3 regions of the Streptomyces sp. NPDC005302 genome follow, and region 1 is predicted to be linked to each of the others. Evidence: riboswitches for the same ligand, from Rfam matches in the RefSeq annotation. Region 1 holds a riboswitch; each other region holds the start of a gene.
What was found. Region 1 has a riboswitch for cyclic di-AMP ahead of ABZT74_RS30735 (LysM peptidoglycan-binding domain-containing M23 family metallopeptidase). Riboswitches for the same ligand answer to the same signal wherever they lie in the genome.
Positions count from the first base shown of each region.

Region 2: another riboswitch for cyclic di-AMP. It lies ahead of ABZT74_RS02335 (M23 family metallopeptidase); the one in region 1 lies ahead of ABZT74_RS30735 (LysM peptidoglycan-binding domain-containing M23 family metallopeptidase).
Region 3: another riboswitch for cyclic di-AMP. It lies ahead of ABZT74_RS02585 (transglycosylase family protein); the one in region 1 lies ahead of ABZT74_RS30735 (LysM peptidoglycan-binding domain-containing M23 family metallopeptidase).

Region 1 covers NZ_JBEXGN010000028.1:46,193-51,596, forward strand. The annotation lists gene ABZT74_RS30730 (alpha-galactosidase) at 1-1,170, shown strand, start outside; cyclic di-AMP (ydaO/yuaA leader) riboswitch at 1,471-1,628, shown strand; gene ABZT74_RS30735 (LysM peptidoglycan-binding domain-containing M23 family metallopeptidase) at 1,633-2,562, shown strand; gene ABZT74_RS30740 (SGNH/GDSL hydrolase family protein) at 2,845-3,630, shown strand; gene ABZT74_RS30745 (TetR family transcriptional regulator C-terminal domain-containing protein) at 3,994-4,614, opposite strand; gene ABZT74_RS30750 (Glu/Leu/Phe/Val dehydrogenase dimerization domain-containing protein) at 4,664-5,404, opposite strand, start outside.
Region 2 covers NZ_JBEXGN010000001.1:522,805-528,208, reverse strand. The annotation lists gene ABZT74_RS02345 (PrsW family intramembrane metalloprotease) at 1-1,035, shown strand, start outside; gene ABZT74_RS02340 (aldo/keto reductase) at 1,098-2,042, opposite strand; gene ABZT74_RS02335 (M23 family metallopeptidase) at 2,192-3,229, opposite strand; cyclic di-AMP (ydaO/yuaA leader) riboswitch at 3,241-3,398, opposite strand; gene ABZT74_RS02330 (PP2C family protein-serine/threonine phosphatase) at 3,658-4,722, opposite strand; tRNA gene ABZT74_RS02325 (tRNA-Met) at 5,104-5,177, opposite strand; gene ABZT74_RS02320 (dihydrofolate reductase family protein) at 5,273-5,404, opposite strand, start outside.
Region 3 covers NZ_JBEXGN010000002.1:38,325-43,728, forward strand. The annotation lists gene eno (phosphopyruvate hydratase) at 22-1,308, opposite strand; gene ABZT74_RS02585 (transglycosylase family protein) at 1,652-2,359, opposite strand; cyclic di-AMP (ydaO/yuaA leader) riboswitch at 2,364-2,555, opposite strand; gene ABZT74_RS02590 (transglycosylase family protein) at 2,739-3,719, opposite strand; gene ABZT74_RS02595 (cytochrome P450) at 3,980-5,251, opposite strand.

The DNA of each region.
Region 1 (5,404 bases):
TCCTGGGAGGCCACCACCTTCGACATCGCGGAGGAGCAGCAGCGGGCGCTCGCGCGACGCGCGTCCGCGATGGGCGTCGAGCTGTTCGTGGTCGACGACGGCTGGTTCGGGGCCCGCACCGACGCCCACGCCGGACTCGGGGACTGGACGCCCAACCCGGACCGCTTCCCCGCCGGGCTCAAGCCGCTCGCCGACGACGTGCACGCCCTCGGCATGCAGTTCGGCATCTGGGTCGAGCCCGAGATGGTCAACCCCGACAGCGACCTCTACCGCGCGCATCCCGACTGGGTGCAGTACCAGTCCGGACGAACCAGGACGGAATTCCGTAATCAGCTCATACTGAACCTCGCTCGGCCCGACGTTCAGGAGTACCTCTGGGAGCGGCTCGACACCCTGCTCTCCGGAGCGCCGATCGACTACGTGAAATGGGACTTCAATCGTTCCTTCACGGACGCCGGCTGGCCCGGCGAGCGCTATCCGCAGAAGCTCTGGGTCGCCCACGTCGAGGCCTTCTACGCCCTCCTGGACCGGCTGCGCGCCGCGCACCCCGGCGTCGCCTTCGAGTCGTGCTCCGGTGGCGGCGGCCGGATCGACCTCGGCGTGATGGCCCGTACCGACCAGGTGTGGACCTCGGACAACACCGACCCGCTCGACCGGCTCGCCATCCAGCACGGGTTCAGTCAGATCCATCCGGCCCGGATCATGGCCGCCTGGGTCACGGACAGCCCCAACAACCTGCTCAACGGCCGGGTCAGCTCGTTGCGCTTCCGCTTCGTGAGCTCGATGGCCGGGGTCCTCGGTGTCGGCGGCGACCTCACCACGTGGAGTGCGGAGGAGCTGGCGGAGGCGCGGGACTGGGTGGAGCTCTACAAGGAGATCCGGCCGGTCGTGCAGCAGGGTGACCTCTACCGGCTGCGGCCCCCGGAGGGTGGCCTGAGCGCCGTCCAGTACGTGCTCGGCGACGAGGCCGTGGTCCTCGCCTGGCTCCAGGCGCAGCACCACGGAGTGCGGCCCGCCCCGCTCAGGTTGCGCGGACTCGACCCGATGGGTGTGTACGAATGGGTCGGAACGGGCGAAGTGCACCGGGGTGCGGTGTTGCTGCACCACGGCCTGGACGCCGGACTGCGGGGCGATCTCGATGCGACGGTTATCCGGCTGCGTCGCATCTGACTGTTCTGCCCGAAATGGTGCCTTCATTACAACTGGCCCTGGAATAAGGTGCCGTGAGTCGGGTCGCGTGAGCAGCGTCATATTCGTGACGATGTGTTGCCGTCGGGGATTCGTGACCGGCCTTTGTTTCCGGGCGGATTGAAAGCCCGGAAAGATCGTCATTCCACGGAGGGTGACGGCGAATTCCTCATGGATCAAGAAAGGCGAGCACACAGAATCCGCACACAGTTGTCGGCGTGCTCGCATCTCGCTTACGTTCTGCCTCAATCCGGACGGACGCCCAATCCTGCCGCCGCCCGGAATCCGCACTCACCCGTACACGGCAGGAGCGGGGGACCCACAGGTTCCGCGCCTGGTCCGGTCTCCGGAACAGGCTAGGGGTACAGCCATGCAGCCGCGTGGCCGGGCATCTCCAGCCCGCACCCGACAGCTCACCTCGCAGGCGCCGGAGAGGAAATCGCCATGCCCGCGAAGGGTAAGCACCGCCGTCCCAAGTCCCTGCGTCTCACTCGCTCGATCGCCGTGGTCGGAACCGGTGGCGCCGCACTCGCGCTGCCGCTGATGGGAGCCACCGGCGCCCACGCCGCGACCCCGGCCGCCGCCGTCGCGCAGCACACGGAGAAGTCCGCGTCCGTCGCCCCGGCAGCCGCGAAGGCCGGCACGTCGAAGACGTACGCGGTGAAGGCCGGCGACTATCTCGCCAAGATCGCCGACGTCCAGCACGTCAGCGGCGGCTGGAAGAAGATCTACTCGGACAACCGCTCCGCCATCGGCAGCGACCCGTCGCTGATCCACCCGGGTCTGAAGCTGACCCTCGGCGCGAAGGCCGTCGCCCCGCAGGCCTCGGCGCCGGCGAAGCCCTCCGCCGCCAAGCCCTCCGCCGCCAAGCCCTCCGCCGCCAAGCCGGCCGCCGCCAAGCCCGCGGCCGCGAAGGCCGACACGGCGAGCACGGTCACCAAGACGGCCGCCACCAGCAGCAGTTCGGGCTACACCCTCCCCGTGGACGGCGCCACCATCGGCACCAACTACAAGGTGGCGGGCAGCATGTGGTCCAGCGGCTACCACACCGGCACGGACTTCGTCGTCCCGACCGGCACCACCATCAAGTCCATCGCCGCTGGCACCGTCGTCTCCGCGGGCTGGGGCGGCGCCTACGGCAACCAGGTCGTCATCCAGCACGCCGACGGCCGGTACTCGCAGTACGCCCACATGTCGTCCCTGTCCGTCTCGGCCGGCCAGACCGTGACCGAGGGCCAGCAGATCGGCCTCTCCGGCGCGACCGGCAACGTCACCGGACCGCACCTGCACTTCGAGGTCCGCACCACGCCCGACTACGGCTCGGACATCGACCCGGTCGCGTACCTGCGCTCGCACGGTGTCGCCGTCGGCTGACACCGCCTCCGCCCGACCTGCTCCTGACGGCAGGCCTGCCTCCGAAGGCCGGACCCCATGATCCCCGGGGTCCGGCCTTCGGTGTTCGCCGTGTCCGCCGGGACCACTGGTCGCAGCGGCTGCCTCAACAGCCATGGCGAGAGCCTTATTCCATGGTTGACCATTACTTGACGAGTGGCTTATCTCACCGTTCGTCAACCCTTCCCTACGGTCGCGTAGCTCACATCGGAAGGTGAATCATGGGCCGACGTGGCAGACGATGCGAAGAGTGACGACAGATCAGTGATCGGGTCGTACGTGGCGGTGGGGGACAGCTTCACCGAGGGCGTCGGCGACCTGGGGCCGGACGGGGCCTTCGTCGGCTGGGCGGACCGCTTCGCGGTTCTGCTGGCGGACCGGCGACCCGAAGGCGACTTCGACTACACCAACCTCGCGGTGCGCGGGAGACTGCTCGACCAGATCGTCGAGACGCAGCTCGTACGTGCCAAGGAGCTCGGCCCGGACCTGGTCTCCTTCTCCGCGGGCGGCAACGACATCATCCGGCCCGGCACCGACCCCGACGAGGTCGCGGAGCGCTTCGAGCGAGCCGTCGCCGACCTCACCTCAGCCGTCGGCAAGGTCATGGTGACCACCGGCTTCGACACCCGTGGCGTGCCCGTGCTCAGGCATCTGCGCGGCAAGATCGCCACGTACAACGGCCATGTGCGGGCCATCGCGGACCGCTACGGGTGTCCGGTCCTCGACCTGTGGTCGCTCAAGACGATCCAGGACCGGCGCGCCTGGGACGGTGACCGGCTGCACCTCTCGCCCGAGGGGCACACCCGGGTGGCGCTGCGCGCCGGTCAGGTGCTCGGCCTGGAGGTGCCGGTGGACCCGGACCAGCCCTGGCCGCCGCTGCCGCCGCGGGGCACCTTCGAGGTGCGACGCGACAACATCCACTGGGCCCGTGAGTACCTCGTCCCGTGGATCGGCCGGCGCCTGCGCGGCGAGTCCTCCGGCGATCACGTGGCCGCCAAGGGCGCGCTCTCCCCGGACGACATCAAGACGCGCATCGAGTCGGTCGCCTGACCGGGAACCACCCCGTTCACCGCGCCCCGGGTCCCTTGGGCCCGGGGCCGACTTGTCGGCGAACTCCGAAGGTGTCCCTGGTGGCGACGGGTCGGCTGCCCGTAGAGATCTTCGATCTGGCGCTCGGCGCGCGGGCACGCGGCCATCATCCCGTTCGGCGTCCGGTAGCTGCTGGTCGGATGTTCCGCAAAGTCGTTCACGCCGTGCCACGAACAGCCGCCCCGCCTCCCCACCGTTCCCTCACGGTGCAACTGTGCGTCGAAGGCGTACTTCGTGATGGCCACGAGAGCTCCCGGGGTGCGTGAGGCCGACGACCCGACGTTGGCGAGCACAGGTGGCTACGAACAGCCCCGCTTCGGAGCCTTATCGCACGCCTGCCACCAACTCGGCCCTCTCCAGGCCCAGTTCGCGGGCCAGGGCCTCGTCCGCCCATTGCTGGGTCCGGGCTCGGGAGACCGTGCCGCCGTAGGCGGTCATCTGGACGGCCAGGCCGTCGAGGAGGGCGGTGAGGCGCAGGGCCGTGCCGACCGGGTCGGGGCAGTGGAACTCGCCCGCGGCGACGCCCTCGGCGATCACTTCGGTGAGGGCCGCCTTCCACTGGCGGTCGAGGTCGCGGGTGACCTCCAGCAGGGCCGGCTCGCGCAGTGCGGCCGCCCAGCCCTCGATCCACAGGCGCCAGCCCTTGGCCTGGCCGGTGGGGGCGTACCAGCGGACGGCGGTCCGCAGACGCCGCAGCGCGGTCGTGCGGCGGCCGAGCAGTTTGCGCAGGTGGGCGAGGTCGTCCTCGGCCGCGTAGGTGAACGCCGCCGCGACCAGCTTCTCCTTCGTCGAGAAGTGGTACAGGACGAGCGCGTTGCTGACACCGAGGGACGAGGCCACGTCGGCGATCCGTACCGCCGCCACGCCCCGCGCCTCGATCTGTTCCACTGCGGCCCGCAGCAACTCCTCGCGCCGCTCCGCCACGCTCAACCGCACTCTCGCCACGCGGCAACCCTACACAGCGCGGCCCCCTGCGGTCGGACACGAGTTCGCGTCATCGGTACCAGCCGAACCGCTCCGCGATGACCGGCAGCCGGTCGGTGACGATGGCGTGCGCGGCGGCCCGCGGTGTCGTCCCCTCGGCCTCCGCGCGGGCGAGCGTCTGGTCGATCAGGGCGCGCATGGAGCGGCGGATGTGGGCGAACGCCTCGTCCGCGTCGGCGCCGATGTCGCCGAAGAGCGTCCACCACCACCAGGCGTTCGTACCGGAGTTGACCACCACGTCCGGCAGGACGACGACCCCGCGAGCCGCCAGCAGCTCCTCCGCGTCCGCCAGGACCGGCATGTTGGCCGCCTCGACCACCCAACGCGCCCTGATGCCGGCCTGGTTCGCGGTGTCGACGGCGTACGAGACCGCGGCGGGCACCAGGACCTCCGCGTCGACGGACAGCCAGGCGTCGCCCGGGAGTTCACGGTCGCCGGGGCGCAGCGCGGCGCGGTCGACGGTCCCGTACGCGTCCCGTGCCGCGAGCAGTGCCTCGACGTCGAGGCCGTCCGGGTTCGCGAGCGTCCCCTTGACGTCGGCGACGGCCACCACCTTCAGGCCGGCGCGGGTGAGGAACCGTGCCGTGGCCCCGCCCATCGTGCCGAGCCCCTGGACGGCGACCCGCGTCCCCGCGTGGGCGACCCCCGCCCGGTCCAGCGCGGCGAGCACCGACTCGGCGACGCCGCAGCCGCCGGCCAGTTCGTCGAGGCCGATGCCGTCGACCTCGACCGCGAACGCGTCCGCGAGCCG
Region 2 (5,404 bases), on a different contig from region 1:
GCCTGCGCGGCCGCGCTCATAGCGATCGTCGCCAACAGCTTCGCCACGCGGTGGATAGCGACCGCGACCGCGGACCCCTCCAGCGCCGACACCCTCGGCGCGACCGTCATAGCCCCCGTCGTGGAGGAGTCGGCGAAGGCGGCCGCCGTCCTGCTGGTCTTCCTGTTCCGCAGACGGGACTTCACCGGGATCGTCGACGGCGTGGTCATAGCGGGGGTCACCGCGACCGGCTTCGCGTTCACCGAGAACATCCTCTATCTCGGCACGGCCTTCGGCACCGACCGGCTCAGCGGGGGCAGCGGACTGTCCTCCGTCACCGCCGCGACGTTCTTCGTCCGCGTGGTGATGTCGCCCTTCGCGCATCCCCTGTTCACCGTGCTGACGGGCATCGGCTTCGGCGTCGCGGCCCTGTCCGCCGAGCGCCAGCACGTGCGCCGCGTGCTGGTCCCGTTCGGCGGGCTGCTGCTCGCGATGGGGATGCACTCGGTGTGGAACAGCTCGTCGGACTTCGGGGAGTACGGCTTCTTCGCGGTCTACGCGGCCTTCATGGTGCCCGCGTTCGGGCTGCTGACCTGGCTGGCCGTCTGGACCCGGCAGCGCGAGCTGCGCACCGTGCACACGGAACTGCCCGCCTACACCACCGCGGGCTGGCTCGGCACCGCCGAGCCCTACGTCCTCGGCTCGATGCGGGCCCGGCGGCTCGCCCGCGAGTACGCCGGCCATCACTGGGGGAAGGCCGCGGCCCGCTCGGTCGCCGAGTACGAGGCGTACGCGACCTCGCTGGCGTTCCTGCGCCACCGGGGGCGCCGGGGCCGCGCGGGCGCCGACTTCGTCGTACGGGAACGCGAGCTGCTGCACGAACTGTGGCGACGCCGGGAGATCGCCCGCCCCTCCCTCGCCTACGCGGCCCGCGCCACCTCCCCGCTCCCCGCACCGCCCCCCTGGCCCGCGCACGGCTACGGGTACGCCGCGCCACCGGCCCAGCCGTACGCGCCGCCGGTGCCGTATCCCGCGTACAACCCCTACCGTTCGTAGCCCCCGCCCGCGCGAGGCGGCACCTCGCCGGTACGGGGGCCGGGGTCCGGCTCAGGCGCGGGTCACGCCGACGCGCGGGTCAGGCGCGACAGTTCCGCGTCCGTCAGGGACAGGTCCGCGACACCCAGCAGGGCCGGGAGCTGCTCCACGGTCCGGGCGGAGGCGATCGGCGCGGCGACGGTCGGCTGGGCGGCGAGCCAGGCGAGGGCGACGGTCGGCACGGCCGCGTTGTGGGCCTCGGCGATCTCGTCGAGCGCGGTGAGGACCCGCCGGCCGCGTTCCGTCTCCAGGTGCTTGGACGCACCCGCGGCGCGGGGCGAGTCGACGGTCGCGCCCGGACGGTACTTGCCGGTGAGGAAGCCCGCGGCGAGCGCGAAGTACGGGACGGCGGCCAGTCCGGCGCGGGAGGCGACGTCCCGCAGCGGGCCCTCGTAGGTGTCGCGCGAGACCAGGTTGTACTGCGGCTGGAGCGCGACGTAGCGGGCGAGTCCCTCGCGGTCGGAGAACTCCAGGGACTCCTGGAGCCGCTCCGGGGAGATGTTGGACGCGGCGATGTGCCGCACCTTGCCGGCCTTCACCAGCTCGTCGAGCGCGCCGATGATCTCGTCGACCGGCACCTCGGTCTTGTCGAAGTGGGTGTAGTAGAGGTCGATGTGGTCGGTGCCCAGGCGCCGCAGCGACGCGTCGGCGGCGGCCTTGATGTTGGCGCCCGAGAGCCCCGGGAAGGCGGGGTGCTGGCTGACCTTGGTCGCGACGACGATGTCCGCGCGGTTGCCGCGGGCCTTCAGCCACTTGCCGATGATGGTCTCGGACTCGCCGCCCTCGTTGCCGTCGACCCACGACGAGTACGAGTCGGCCGTGTCGAGGAAGTTGCCGCCGGCGGCCGCGTAGGCGTCGAGGACGGCGAAGGACCGGGTCTCGTCCGCCGTCCATCCGAAGACGTTGCCGCCCAGCGAGAGCGGGAAGACCTCGAGGTCGGAGGAGCCGAGCTTGCGAAGGTAAGTCATGGGCTGTTTCAACGCCCGCACCGGATGCCTGTATTCCACATGCACCCCACACGGGCCCGGCGCTCCCGCACTCGCACTCGCACTCGCGGGCGCGAAACCGGCCGGCCGCGGGAGTCCCCGCGAGCCGGCCGGTCGGCAGTCCGTAAGGGTCAGGGGTTGAGGCCCTTGCCCTGGAGCCACGCCATCGGGTCGATGCCGGTGGCGGCACCGCCGGGGTGGACCTCCAGGTGGAGGTGCGGCCCGGTGACGTTGCCCGTCGCGCCCACGCGGCCGATGACGTCGCCCGTGGCGACCTTCTGGCCGGCGCTGACGCTGATCGACGACTGGTGGCAGAACCACAGCTCGGTGCCGTCGTCGAGGGTGAGGATCGTGCGGTAGCCGTACGAGCCGGCCCAGCCCGCCTCGGTGACGGTCGCGCTGTGGATGGCCTTGATCAGCGTGCCGGTGGGCGCGGCGAAGTCGAGACCCGTGTGGTAGCCGGAGGACCACAGGGCGCCGGCCTCGCCGAAGCGCGAGGTCAGGGTGTAGGAGGAGGTCGGCAGCGAGTAGCTCTTGGCGAGCTCGGCGAGACGCTCGGCCTCCGCCTTCGCCTTGGCCTCGTCCTCCGCCTTCTTCTTCGCGGCGTCCGCCTTGGACTTCGCGTCGTCCTGCTGCTTGGTGGCGAGCGCGACGGCCTGCTTGGCGGCGGCGGTCTCGGCGGCCGCCTGGGCGGCGCTGTCGACCTGGTTCTGCTGCGACTCGGCCTGCTGCATGATGCGGGCCCGCAGGGCCTCACCGGCGTCCGTGCTGCCCTGGGCGGTGTCGGCGGTGGTCAGTCCCGCGCCGGTGAGCGGAGTCGTGGAGCCCTTGGGGGTCTCCGCGCCGTCACCGATCAGGGCCTTGGCCGAGTGGGTGACCGAGGACAGGTCGGGCAGCGAGATCGAGACGGGCGCCTTGCCGGGCGCCGCGGTGGCCATGCCACCGGCGCCGACGGCGGCTATGACGCCTACACCGAGGACCGTGGAGCTGCGGGCGAGTCCTCCGCCGCGCTGCTTTCCCACGCGGTGCCGGCCACGAACGGGACGGACGGAATCCTCGGTGGGATTCCACTCCTCCCAGGGTCCCTCGTCCTTGCCGTAGGCGAAGCCGAAGGACTGTGTGTCATTCGGTGCGAACGAGGTTGGCTGAGCAGGCCGGTTGGACGCCACGTGGGCGCACTCCTTTCCTTCCTTCTCGCCTACCGGGTTAGCTGACGGGTTCGGAGCAGGAAGGTCTCCTACGCGCGTAAACCGACCGTGCTGCCACGGCGGAATACGCTCGATTCACCCCAAGTTGGTGGTTCCCCGGTTCCCTTGCGGGATTCGGCGCGTGCGCACGGAGCCATCTCTTGTGACGGCTGGGACGACCGCGCTGCGTTATCGAACGTTAATAGACCTGGCCACCTGATTCCAAGCTGTTCAGCCTGATCGTTAACGCTTTTTGGCCAGGACTTTGGGGTCATGGGCGATGAAAAACGGGCGAGTTGGCCTCATCCCGTCGACACGGATTTCTTTGACGGTGCGTCAGTCGTTATGCGGAGGGGCACGGTTCGGTCACCCCTCGTGACAACGGTCGGGAGAGGAGCCTACGAGGGCCGTCAACCATGCCGGACGGCGAGCAGTGCCATGTCGTCGCTGAGGGCGCCGCCCGTGTGCCGCCGCACCTCGTCGGCGAGGCTGTTCAGCAGCGCGTCGGGCCCCGGGAAGACCCGCCCGGCCAGCCGCGCGGCCGGATCGTAGAACTCCCCGCGCACGTCCCGGGCCTCGGACAGCCCGTCGGTGTGGAGCAGCAGGATCGCCCCCGTGGGAAAACGGGCGGGTACGGCCAGGTCGGGGGTCACGGCCAGGTCGCTCATCCCCAGGGGCAGCGCGGCGGGCCCGCCGGTGAGCGGGACGAGCGTCCCGTCGGGATGCAGCATCAGGGGCGGCGGATGCCCGCGGTTGACGATGCGGACGATCTCCTCGTCGTGCGGGATCTCCGCGAGGACCGCCGTCGTGAACCCCTCGACGGCGTCGAGGTTGTCGCGCCGGGTGCCCTCGCGCTTCAGCGCCCGCTCCAGCCGCTGCGCGACCGCCTCCAGGGTCGTCTCCTGCTCCGCCGCCTCCCGGAACGCGCCGATGACCACGGCGACGGCGGCGACCGCCGTCATCCCCTTGCCGCGTACGTCCCCGACGACCAGCCGCACGCCGTACGGGGTGTCCTGCACCGCGTACAGGTCCCCGCCGATGGACGCGTCCGCCTGGGCCGCCTCGTAGCGCGCGGCGACGTCGAGGCCGTCGATCCGTGCCTGGGGTTCGGGCAGCACGGCCCGCTGCGCGAACTCGGCGATCTCCCAGACGGAGGCGAGCCGCTCGTCGCTGCGCCGGACGAGGATGTTGATGAGGATGCCCAGGACGGCCGCCGTGGCGACGGTGACGACCTCGGTGACCGCGTCGATCCGCAGGACGATGCCGAGGCGCAGGTGCACGAGGATCAGCGCGCCGACGGCGGCGGCGCCGGTGAGGACGGTGCCGCGCAGCGAGTAGAGGGGCGCGGCGACCAGGGTGGCGGCCGTGAAGAGGGGGGCGGCGGTGAACTCGCCCGGCGTGAAGTAGTCGTAGAAGGTCCCGCCGACGACCAGCAGCACGGGCAGGGCTCGCACGAGGGCGCGCGCGGAGGACATCCGGCCCGTGCGCCATCGCGCCGGACCGGTTCCGGGATCGCCCGCGGGTCCGGACGCACCCGAAGCGCCGGCGACCCCCGGCGCCCGCGGATCACCGGGGGGCGGGCGGTCGGCCCGGGCGTCGAGTTCTCCGGTCCGCTCCTCACCTCCTGGCTGACCCACAGGTCCAGCAGACCCGGCGCGGGGGCGGTGGGCGACCGGTGTGGCCCGACCGAGGGATTCCGCCGCCCTGCGGGGTGAACCCGGGAACGGGACGACGGAGCGACGCCGCGAAACGAAGGAGGAGGGGGAGCCCGTGCCAACAGAGCCCGTACCAACAGAGCCCGTACCAACACCAAGGGCCGGAACTCGTGAATCCGAGTTCCGGCCCTTGGCCTTCAGTAGCGGGGACAGGATTTGAACCTGCGACCTCTGGGTTATGAGCCCAGCGAGCTACCGAGCTGCTCCACCCCGCGTCGTTGAAATTAGTGTACGCCATCCGCGGGACCCTCAGAACACGCTTTTCCTCCACGTGCCATCCACCGGGCAGGCGGCGCGCGGATTCCCTCCCTCAGGCCGTGCGGTGCGCGGCCCCGTCCAGGAGGTGGCGGTTGGGTGCCTTGGCGCGCTCCTCGTACTCGGGCAGGAGGACGACGTCGGCGCCCGCGGCGGCGAGGAGTCCGCTGCCGTCGGCGTCGGTGAC
Region 3 (5,404 bases), on a different contig from region 1:
GCCCAAGCGGGCGGGCGGTGCTCAGCCCTTGAAGCGGGGGAACGCGCTGCGGCCGGCGTACACCGCGGCGTCGTCGAGGATCTCCTCGATGCGCAGCAGCTGGTTGTACTTGGCGACACGGTCCGAGCGGGCCGGGGCGCCGGTCTTGATCTGGCCGCAGTTCACGGCGACCGCGAGGTCGGCGATGGTGACGTCCTCGGTCTCGCCGGAGCGGTGGGACATCATGCACTTGAAGCCGTTGCGCTGGGCCAGCTCGACGGCGTCCAGGGTCTCGGTCAGCGAACCGATCTGGTTGACCTTGACGAGCAGGGCGTTCGCGGAGCCCTCCTCGATGCCGCGGGCCAGGCGCTCCGGGTTGGTGACGAAGAGGTCGTCGCCGACGATCTGGACCTTGTCGCCCAGCCTGTCGGTGATGACCTTCCAGCCGGCCCAGTCGTCCTCGTACAGCGGGTCCTCGATGGAGACGAGCGGGTACGCGGAGACGAGCTCCTCGTAGTACTCCGTCATCTCGGCGGCCGAGCGGGACTTGCCCTCGAACTCGTACTTGCCGTCCTTGTAGAACTCGGACGCGGCGACGTCGAGCGCGAGACCGATCTGCTCACCGGGGATGTAACCGGCCTGCTTGATGGCCTCGACGATGAGGTCGAGGGCGGCGCGGTTGGACTCCAGGTTCGGGGCGAAGCCGCCCTCGTCGCCGAGACCGGTCGACAGGCCCTTGGTCTTCAGCACCTTCTTGAGCGTGTGGTAGACCTCGGCGCCCCAGCGCAGGGCCTCGGAGAAGGACTCCGCGCCGATCGGGGCGATCATGAACTCCTGGATGTCCACGTTCGAGTCGGCGTGCGACCCGCCGTTCAGGATGTTCATCATCGGAACGGGCAGCAGGTGCGCGTTCGGGCCGCCCAGGTAGCGGAAGAGCGGCAGGTCGGACGCCTCGGAGGCGGCGTGCGCGACGGCGAGCGAGACGCCGAGGATCGCGTTGGCGCCGAGCGAGCCCTTGTTGTCGGTGGCGTCCAGGTCGAACATGGCCTGGTCGATCAGGCGCTGCTCGGTGGCGTCGTAGCCGACGAGCTCCGGGCCGATCTGCTCGATGACGGCGAGGACGGCCTTCTCGACACCCTTGCCCCCGTAACGGTTGGGGTCACCGTCACGGAGCTCGATGGCCTCGAAGGCACCGGTGGAGGCGCCGGACGGAACGGCGGCACGACCCGTGCTGCCGTCGTCGAGGCCGACCTCGACCTCGACCGTGGGGTTGCCTCGGGAGTCCAGGATTTCCCGGGCTACGACGACGTCGATGGACGGCACGAGCATCTCCTTCTGGGATGTGACGCGAATACGCAGGGCTTGGCTAGTCCTGCGGGACGAGCCTAACCGGCCCGAGGGGATCGGCCAGCCGATCGACCATCCCTTGGGCAGAACTCGGGGTACATATTGTTCCCGATCGGAACAAAAAAGAAAGGAAAAACCCCGCCCCGGCGCGTACGGGGGAACACGCGCCGGAGCGGGGAGTCCGTGGGGACGGGGACCCTCGGTGGGGATCGGACCCGGAGGCCGGGTCCGCGAGGGGTCGTCCCGCAGCCGGGCGGAGCCGCGGGGCCGGGTCGTGGTCGCCGTCCGCCGAGGGCGACCACGTCCGGCCGGTGTGCGGCCTCACTCAGTGCAGGTGCAGCTGCTGGCCGGGGAAGATGAAGTCGGCGTCGTCCACGATGTCGTGGTTCAGCTTGAACAGCTTCTGCCAGCCGCCCTTGACGTGCTTCTTCTCGGCGATCGCGCTGAGGGTGTCGCCCTTGACGACCTTGTACTCGCCGTCACCCTTCTTGACCTTCTTGCCGGTCGGGGTGGTGACGGTCTTCTTGGCGGCCGGGCGCTCCTGCGAACGGGAGGCGGGCTGCTCCGACGTACGGGTGTCGGAGCCGGTGGACGCCGAGGAGCCGGAGGAGGTCGACGGGGCCGACGGGGTCGAGGGGGTGGAGCTGCCACCGCTGTACGCGGCGCTCGACAGGCCGGTGCCGCAGGTCGGCCAGGCACCCTTGCCCTGCGCGGCGAGGACCTTCTCGCCGACGGCGATCTGCTGCGACTTCGAGGCCTGGTCGGCGGTGGAGGCGTAGGCGGTACCGCCGTACGCGGCCCAGGTGGAGGACGAGAACTGCAGGCCGCCGTAGTAACCGTTGCCGGTGTTGATCGACCAGTTGCCGCCGGCCTCGCACTGGGCGACGGCGTCCCATTCGGAGCCGGTCGCGGCGGAGGCGTTGCCCGCGGCCATCAGCGGGGCGGCGATGGCGACACCGGTGACACCGGCGAGCGTGGCGACACGAGTGGCCTTGTTCGGGCGGCGGTGCTTGCCCTTGCTGGAAAACAGCATCGAGTGATCCCCTCACCGACGCCTGCGAGGTGAGCTGTCGGGTTCGGGCCGGTTGAGTTGCCCGGCCGCACGTCCCCGGTCCCGTCTCGGAACCACAGCGCGCGGCTTTACCCCAAGCCGTCCCCGGGGGTCTCTCAACTCCCGGTCGCGGCACTTACCTTGGGTCCCCCGCTCCTGCCTACGGCGCTTGACGCGACGACTGTTCCCGTACGGCCGCTGGCAGGATTCGGCGTTGCGACCGTCGGGGCCCGCTGTGGCGAGCGGTCACGACCGTAAGCAGTCGATCGCCTGATTTTCAAAGACGATCAGGGCTTCTGAGACTCATGTCTCACTCGCACCAAACCGGACATTCCCCAGCGAACCATGACGCGAACTCCCGCTACTTTTGCACCGTTTCGCTATCAACAGCAAGGCTCTGACCGGGGAGGATGAGGTTCGGATCGATGCCCACGGTCTTCTCGTTCGCGGCGTACAGGTCGGCCCATCCGCCCGTGACGTCAAGGTCGTCGGCGATCGTCCAGAGGCTGTCACCGGCGCGCACGACATAGGTGTCGTCGCCGGCGTCGCGCGCGTCGTCCGAGCCGCGCGAGGCGTGCCGTCCGGACGCGCTGTCGGCGCGGCTGTCGGTGGCGGCGCCCTTCGCGTCCTCGTCGGCGCTGCCGCCGCGGTGCCGCCCGGGCGTGGCGGACGCGTCGTCGGAGGGCTCCGAAGAGGTGCCGCTCCGGCCGGACTTGTCCGACTTGCCCGACTCGGACTCGTCGGCCGTCGCCTTGTCCGAGCTGTCCGAGCCGTCCCCGTCCTGCGAGTCGGCGGACTTCGCGGTGTTCTCGGTCACTCCCGGCGAGGCGGTTTCACTCGAACCGGATGAATCCGACGATCTGGACGATTCGGTGGAAGGGGAGGAACTGGGCGACGTGGACAGGCCGCTCGAACCGGAGTCGCTCGTGTCGTCACCCATGCCCGTGTCGACATCGACCTCGGCCGAGGTCTTGCTGAGCCCGGAGAGCGGGCCGCAGGTCGGCCAGGCGACGAGGCCCTGGTCGTCGAGCACCTTCTCGGCGACGGCTATCTGCTGCGAGCGGCTGGCCTGGTCGGGGCTCTGGGCGTACTCACGGCCGCCGTACTTCTCCCAGTTGTCCTGGGTCAGCTGGAGCCCGCCGTAGTACCCGTTGCCGTTGTCGGCGCTCCACGCGCCGCCGCTCTCGCACTCGGCCACCCGGTCCCAGGTGGTCCCGTCGGCCGCGCTCGCGCTCGATGCCCCGAGGAGCGGGATCGCGATGGCCGATCCGGCCACTCCCGCGGCGACGATGAGGGCCGGGGCCTGACGGGGGCGCCGGTGACGGCCGTTCCCGGAGAGCATGCGGAAGCCTTTCGCGTGACAACGGGGTGACTACGGCACCTACGGCGAAGTGACGATCGCCGGGGCCGCATTGATGGGTGAACGTATATGGACTCGAACGCTTGTCACAAGTCGATGCAGCGCAGATCACGTGAAGATCACAGATATGACGGCGTGTCAGTTGACGGCACCCTCCGAGACGGTCCGCGGGATGCCCTCCCGGTACCCGGGGATGCCCCGTCGACGCGGCGGCCCGGCGCCCCGGATGAACCGGTTCCGGACTATCCGACCGGGGTGAACTCCACAGGAAGCGTCCGCAAACCACGCATAATGAGCCCGCCACGCCACCGCAAATCGGCCGAATCTCCGGCGAGTCGGAGGTCGGGGAGCCGGGTGAGGAGGGTGGCGAGCGCGGTCTGCCCCTCCAGGCGGGCGAGCGGCGCGCCCAGGCAGTAGTGGATGCCGTGGCCGTAGCCGAGGTGCTGATTGTCACGCCGGGAGAGATCGAGGGTGTCCGGCTGCTCGAAACGCTCGGGGTCGCGGTCCGCCGCCGCGAGGACGACGAGCACGGGGTCGCCGGCGGCGATGTCCTGACCGCCGATCCGCACGTCCTCGGTCGCGAACCGCCAGGTGGCCAGCTCCACGAGCCCGTCGTAACGCAGGAGTTCCTCCACCCCCGTCTCCAGCAGGCCGCTCTCCCCGGCCGCGAGGGAGGCCTGGAGGCGGTCCCGCTGCTCGGGGTGGGTCAGCAGGGCGTACAGCCCGTTCCCGATCAGATTGACCGTGGTCTCGAACCCCGCGAAGAGCAGGATGAAGGCCATCGCGGCGGCCTCGTTCTCCGTGAGGTGCTCGCCCTCGTCGGAGGCGCGGATCAGTCCGGAGATGAGGTCCTCGCCGGGCGCCGGCTCGGCGGAGAGCGCCTCGCGCTTGCGGTGGATCAGCTCGGCGAGATAGCCGCGCATCTTCTTGACGGACCGGGCGACCCCGCCCCGCGGACCGCCGCCGTGCCTGATCATCATCCCCGCCCAGTCCCGGAAGTCGTCCTGGTCCTCGCGGGGGACACCGAGCATGTCGCAGATGGCGTAGATGGGGAGCGGGAACGCGAACTCGTGGATGAGGTCCGCCGACCCCTTCTCCGCGAACCGTCCGATGAGGTCGTCCGTCAACTCCTGCACCCGCGCGGAGAATTCGGCGACGCGCCGGGGCGTGAACGCCTTGCTGACGAGCCGGCGCAGCCGCGTGTGGTCCGGCGGGTCGATGTTCAGCAGATGCGTCATCAGCTCGGCCTTGCGCTCCCCCGGGATCCCCGTCCTGCCCTTCGCGTGCGCGGACTCGTCGTGGTGCGCGGGGTTCTTGGAGAGCCGCTGGTCGGCGAGGGCGAGCCGGGCGTCGACGTACCGCGTGACGAGCCAGGCCTCCACCCCGCTGGGCAGCCGCGTCCGGTGCACCGGCGCGTGCTCCCTGAGCCAGGCGTACGCGGGGTAGGGGTCGGTGGCGAACTCCCAGGTGAAGAGTTCGGGGGCGGGGCTCGCGGAGGTCTCGTGCTCGGTCACTCCCCGACGGTATCCGCCGGAGGCCGGCACGCAGGGGCGGGCCCGTCCCTGGGGGCAGCGCGCGGGAGCGGGCAAACACTCGTCCGGTTCGCCCTGGGCTGTCCGCACATCGGAGGCTGTTTGACTCGGCTGCTCGGCAGCTCCCACATTCAC